Regions from separate parts of the Bacillus sp. 1NLA3E genome, predicted to be linked through region 1. Evidence: riboswitches for the same ligand, from Rfam matches in the RefSeq annotation. Region 1 holds a riboswitch; the other holds the start of a gene.
The links. Region 1 has a riboswitch for cobalamin ahead of B1NLA3E_RS02190 (HoxN/HupN/NixA family nickel/cobalt transporter). Riboswitches for the same ligand answer to the same signal wherever they lie in the genome.
Positions count from the first base shown of each region.

Region 1 (3,425 bases):
AAGCGGAAATCAACACTCTAATTTAACACAGCCTAAAAATAAATAGGCTAACGCTGTAAAATAAACTACAGTTATTATATGATCATATATATTAAAGGTTAAAGGATGAGGAATTTGAAAAAGCAGAATAAGGTAGGTTTGTTGGTTGACGTTGAGACAACTGGATTAGGTCCAGATTCTGATGAAATAATTGAAATAGCTTTAAATTTATTCTCTTATCGAGAAGAAACAGGCGAAATAATCGACATTCTAGACCAAGACTCGTTTTTACGAGAACCGCTATCTGCATCGGCCATTAGAAATTATGACAATGCTTACCGAGTTCACGGGATCCCATTTGAATTAGTTGCTGGAAAAAGCTTTTTGGATGGGAAAATTAAATCGTACTTTAGTCAATCAGATGCGGTTTTTGCTCATAATGCTTCTTTCGACCGAAGTTTCCTTTATCGAATGTATCCGGAAGTGAATGAATTAAATTGGTATTGTACGATGAGAAGTATTAAATGGAAGGGTTACGGTTTTCCGAATAGTAAGCTACTAACCTTATTGAGTGCACATAATATTACCGATTATCAAACACATAGAGCTCTTGATGATATTACCTATTTAATGGAGTTGTTAAAAAAATCAAATCCAAATGGAGATCTCTACCTGAGAGAGGCACTTGAATATGGCCCGATGCGAAGATATCAACCTGCAACAGCCAAAATAAAGAGAATCCATCTTTGATATGAAACAACTATTTTCCAAATTATTCATTTAGTTGTTGAAAAATGGAGAATATTAAGATAACATGTATGATAGTTTCAATTTGAAATTGTAATATCCAAAAAAGTTAATATTTTCGTAGTAAATTAAGGTGCCATTCGGCTTAATAGGGAATCTGGTAAAATCCAGAACTGCCCCCGCAACTGTAAGTGTGGACGAAAAAGGAGAACCACTGTATAAAAATACTTTTCCTTGAGGAGGTATATTGTACGGGAAGGTCCTTGAGTAGGACGATACACGAGTCAGGAGACCTAGCTTAATTGAAATGAGTTTCAACTTCTTCGGGGATTGAGGATGTGAAACGATAGCAACTTAAGAAACTATGTTTGCTTTCGTTTTATCCATCCAATTTTTGTTGGATGGATTTTTTAATTCCTTTGGAAACAACTAAATAATGTTTAGGAAAAGGTGCGCAATCGCTTGAATGGATTGCGTGAAAAGGGAAGTACGGTAATAATCCGTCACGGTACCCGCCACTGTAATGGTGAGTATCATTGCCTATTGTCACTAACATTTGTTGGGAAGACGCAATGATATGATGATCCAAAGTCAGGAGACCTGCCTTGACCTAGACACTTCTGTAAACCTACGGGCCTATGGGTGGAAGTGCTGATTGAATGCAATACAATGCTGTTTTGTATGTATGTATTTATTTATGCACCCCTACTTTGGTAGGGGTGCTTTTGGCTTTTAAAGGGGGGACGGGAAGTGAAACTTTTTACTTTTGCATTGTTAGCCATTTTATTAGGAATGAAACATGGTGTAGACGGTGACCATGTTGCGGCGATTGCCGATATGGTTGGGAGCGAGGAAAAAAAACGGAAACAAATTTCGCTCGGAGTGATGTATGCATTAGGGCATGGCACAATAGTGTTCTTGATTGGCTTGATATCCATCTATTTAGGTTTAGAAATGCCTGACTCAACCCGGGAAGTGATGGAGGGATTAGTATGCGTTACGCTGATTATTCTTGGGGGATTTATGATTTATTCGTTGTTTCGGCAAAAAGGAGATTACAAATATAAAAGCAGGGTACAGATTGTTTTCCAGTTTTTCGGGAAATTAATACAAAAAACAAACCTTATAGAAAAAGGTAAAAACCTTTCATCATTCAAAATAGGTATCTTAAGTGCAGCCATTATCGGAACCATTCATGGTATTGGGGTAGAAAGTCCAACACAAATAGCTGTACTTACAAATGTAAGTGGTGGTAATAATTTTGAAACAGCCACAGTTCAATTGATTTTGTTTGTAGTAGGATTGTTAATCTCAACCATGCTCATCGCCATATTACTGACTTGGGGATTTTTGAAAGCAAGGCTGAAAAAGAACCTTTTTCTTGTGCTCGGCTTTGTGACAGGGCTGTATAGTTTGGGGCTAGGTTTAAATATGCTCGTTGAGATCATAAAAGGGGGAGTTTGAGTTGAAAGGAAAGTTGCTGGTAATTGGATTTGGACCAGGTAGTTTTGATCATGTGACCGATCGGGCGCGTGAAGCAATCAAAGAAAGTAATATGGTGATTGGTTATAGTACGTATGTTGACTTAATAGAAGGTCTATTAACAGACCAGGAGATTATTAGCACGGGTATGACTGAAGAGGTGAGCCGGGCCCAGGAGGCAGTTAAGCAGGCCGAACTTGGTAACAAAGTGGCGGTTATTTCTAGTGGGGACGCTGGGGTGTACGGTATGGCAGGGCTAATCTATGAAGTGTTAATTGAAAAAGGCTGGAAAAAAGAGACAGGTGTTGAGGTTGAAATTATTCCAGGTATCTCGGCCATTAATTCCTGTGCATCCTTACTCGGGGCCCCCGTGATGCATGATGCTTGTACAATCAGTTTGAGTGATCATTTAACACCATGGAATTTAATTGAAAAAAGAATTGAAGCAGCTGCTAGTACTGATTTTGTCATCGCTCTTTATAATCCGAAAAGTGGAAGAAGAACGAGACAAATCGAAGAGGCCCAAAAAATTCTATTAAAATATCGTTCGCCTGAAACTCCTGTCGGATTAGTAAAAAGTGCGTATCGTGACCGCCAACAAGTGATTGTCACGAACTTAAAAGAAATGCTAGAACATGAGATTGGGATGTTAACAACAGTTATCATCGGAAATTCAGCAACATTTTTATATGAAGGATTAATGATTACACCAAGAGGATATCAGCGGAAATACACTTTAGGTCAAACGGAGCAACCACTTAAGCTTCATCAACGTCTGCAAAAGGATGCCGAGCCATGGGCTCTTGAACAGTTTAGCCAAGCGATAGGTCAGCAAAATGAACATAAGGCTGAAGTCTCTTTAAGAGAAATAGCAGAACTAGCTTTGAAAGCTGTTTCGAGTGAAAAACATGAACAAATTGGACTTTCTGTAACTAATCAAACGTTTGATCAAATAGAGCGTTCCGCAACTAATCAAACGTTTGATCAAATTTTCGAACTAGCTGTAAGCCCTGGTGTTGCCAATAAACAGTTCACCGCAAAGCAAATGATTATTTTAGCAGAGGTAGTCGGTGAAAAGGGGGTTATCGAATACACCCAAGATCACAATATGAAACTTCAAGTACCCACTTCAGACCCTAATCAAATCATTAAAATCCTAACCGAAGCCGGGTTCATTCTTTCGCCTGTAGGTGATGTTTTGACGGTCAAAGCGTGCG
Region 1 covers NC_021171.1:416,683-420,107, forward strand. The annotation lists gene B1NLA3E_RS02185 (exonuclease domain-containing protein) at 106-729, shown strand; cobalamin riboswitch at 841-1,041, shown strand; cobalamin riboswitch at 1,158-1,348, shown strand; gene B1NLA3E_RS02190 (HoxN/HupN/NixA family nickel/cobalt transporter) at 1,477-2,190, shown strand; gene cobJ (precorrin-3B C(17)-methyltransferase) at 2,192-3,425, shown strand, end outside.

Region 2 (3,425 bases), 540 kb from region 1:
GAAGCCCAAAACTTGTATGCATAATACATTAAATTTGTTCCAAGAACATAGTTGATGACTAATCCAACTAATGCTGCAGTGATAAATGTAGGTAAACTTTGTTTCTTTTCAACAATTTTACCGCAAACATAAGCAACTAAAATATATGAAACAATAAATCCGAAAGTTGGCTTAACAATCGTAGCAAAACCACCCCCGAATTGAGCAAAGACAGGAACACCTACAAGTCCAACAAATGTATACACTGTTAAGGCAATCGCTCCAAGGCGGCTCCCAAGTATGACTCCAGCTAAAATCGCAAAGAAAGTTTGTAAAGTTATAGGCACCCCGCCAATAACCATGAACGGAACAAACGATGTAATGTTTGCGCCGATAGCCATTAAGGCAACAAAAACTCCTACCATAGTTAAATCAATTGCTCTAAGTTTTTTATTCATTTCTATATCCCCCAAAATCTATTTATAGATAAAGAATAATGCGAAAGTTTATTTTTTGTCAACTAAAAAAATCAAAAGGTTGACATATATAGTGGTAGGAACATAAAAATCAGCCGAAAACTTCTTCGGCTGAATGCTTATATATTAAGTTTATTTAAACTAGAGGTTTTTGTACTTTTACGGGTTTTCCAGTTAAGAAAAAAGAGTTGGATCGACACGACTAGCACCCACTGCAGATAACTCCCGATCGTAAGCCGCTCGAATAATCCGCCGAAATCTGAATCATTGGCTACACTGATTGCCGCTGTCCCCCCAGTAATAAACACGATAAAGAAGGATATGTAGGAGTATGTCCGCAATTTGGATAGGGCTGCTTCCTTTTTCACACCCATCCCAAATAGAATAATTGATAACATGGTTAATAAGGAACAAATACTTGCCAAACCTAAATGCACTTTTCCTCCAAAGGTCATTTCAACAAAACGAGGGTCTTGGGGGAAAAAATACATTCCGCCACCTGTCAATCCAACAAAGAAAAGAGCTAGGGCAGCCGTTTTTATTTTCTTCATGTTTGGCGTTTTTAAACATAAAAACATGCCAACGCTAAATGCAATAATGAATAGATTATAGATAGCGAAAAGAATTTGTACACTCGGAATCGATTCAACATTAGAAGCAGTTATTTCACTAATTGTATTGTAAAGGTGACTGTAACTTTCGAGCTGAGACCCACCAATAATGACAGCAACTAAATACAATAAAGGGGCTAAAATTCCGAATAAGGGATAGACCTTTTTCATCCCATGTCCCTCCTATTATTAAAAGTCCTAGTTTGCCTATATCTTACCTCTATTAAGCTAGTTGATTTGTGAAATTTTTATTACTTTTGGAAAAATTAGGACTGTACCATAAACTGACTTACTTTTTAAAAAATCAGAAAATATTACAATGAAAGTCCAAATACATATACAAATGATTGGACAATTTGTATAATGATGAGTGACATAAAATTAATATTGGTATAAACAGGTGCAATGGTCTATTGAAAAATAGATTTTGTGCTTAATAGGGAAGTTTGGTGAAAGCCAACGCGGTCCCGCCACTGTAAATGGGAGCAACCTATAAAATGTCACTGTCGTTTTTTGATGGGAAGGCATAGGGAGTGATGATCATGAGCCAGGAAACCTGCCTGTTTTTTACACCAGCGGCCTACGTGGATAGGAGGGTGTTAAGTCAGGAACATTTATTTTGTTTGCTGCTTAACTAAAACAAACCTCCTCCTTAATATAGGGAGGATTTTTTTATGGATTTTTTATATTTAGAGAATGGAGAGAAGCGGATATGTTGGTTAGTAGAAAGATGAACGTATTATTGGTTGCAGTGTTTTTATTTTCTTTAATAGCTGGCGGCTTTCAAGCACCAGTTTTTGCGGCTGAAGGAGAGAATAAAGCGTCTGTAACGGTTATTGGGGACGAGGCAGCCGGAACTATGGTGGATAATCAACCAGTTCCAATTGCGGAAAATGCAACGGCTTTGGATATTTTGAGTAGCGCTGTTGGTGGGGACTTGGTAACTTCAGATACAGCTTGGGGAAAATCGCTCGACGAAATTAAAGGTTTAGCTCCTGGTCCAGAGGATACTTATTTTTGGGCTTTTTATGTAAATGGTTTTTCTTCTGATTTAGGTGCAGGAAGTTATACTGCTCAAAATGGAGATCATTATACTTTCCGCTATGAGGATTGGAATAAACCTGTCAGTGCTTCCATTAAAGTAATTGGTAAAAATAAAGAAGTAATTAACGAATCTAAATATAATTCATTCGTAGGTAAAGTAAGCGCATTACAATTATTACAGAAGTTAATGGGCAAAGAGAGAGTGTCTTTTGATAAAGATGGTTTTCTTTCTATTAATAATATAAATGCAGAAGGTACATATTACTGGGCTTTTTATGTGAATGATGAATACGCTTCTACAGGAGCAGATAGCTATTTTCTTCAACCTAATGACCAAATAACCTTTCAATATGAATCATGGGAGCAACCATCCGATAATGAAGGTGATGGGGACGGAGTACCGAATGAAAACACGGGAAATGAAAATAATCAACCACCTAGTGAACCGATTGCATCCGAAACGCTTCAAAATGCAATTGATACCACTTTGACTTTGTTCCCTGATGAATATGTTGGTGAAAAAGAAGCGGTTGTCTTAAGGCAATTAGGAAAAAGTATTCCAACAAATTATTTAGATAATGTGACAAAACTTGTTATAGACAAGAAAGGTGTCATTAGAAATATTTTAGATACAGAAGGTTATATTTTAGGAATTGTTGCAGCAGGTGGAGACCCAACCAATATAGGCGGCTACAATTTAATCTCTTCAATTTATACTGGTGACGTTGTAAAACCTGGATTGAACGGAGTTGCCTATGCACTGATTGCGTTAGATAGTATGAATTTTGAAATTCCTGCTACTGCTACATGGACAAGAGAAAAATTAGTGAACTATTTATTAGACAGTCAAAATAAGGATGGTAGCTGGTCAGGAGCAAATGCAGATATTGATATTACAGCAATGGTATTACAAGCCCTTTCTCCATACAAGGATCAAGCTGGTGTTAGCGAAGCAGTGAATAAGGGTGTTGAAAATCTATCATCCGTTTATCTGAGCGGAAAAATTGACAACAGCAATACTGCAGCTCAAGTGATTATTGCTTTATCAGCTTTAGGTATAGATCCAAATGGAGAAACATTTACTAAAGGTGGTACTAGCATAGTATCATACCTTTTATCATTTAAAGTTGGAGATAATGGATTTGAATGGAAACATGGCAAAGGAATAAACATGCTTGCTTCAAGCCAAAGCCTTCAGGCTTTAGTTGCATATCAGCTATATAGAAATGGAAAAGGGTCATTATATAATTTTACTTTAGCTCCCGAAAGTCCTGCAGCAGTACAACCGACAACAGTAGCGCTTAATCAGGATGCA
Region 2 covers NC_021171.1:954,074-957,498, forward strand. The annotation lists gene B1NLA3E_RS04705 (biotin transporter BioY) at 1-437, opposite strand, end outside; gene B1NLA3E_RS04710 (DUF998 domain-containing protein) at 575-1,237, opposite strand; cobalamin riboswitch at 1,448-1,644, shown strand; gene B1NLA3E_RS04715 (DUF4430 domain-containing protein) at 1,779-3,425, shown strand, end outside.
Region 2: linked by a shared signal. The riboswitch ahead of B1NLA3E_RS04715 (DUF4430 domain-containing protein) and the one ahead of B1NLA3E_RS02190 (HoxN/HupN/NixA family nickel/cobalt transporter) in region 1 are both predicted to bind cobalamin.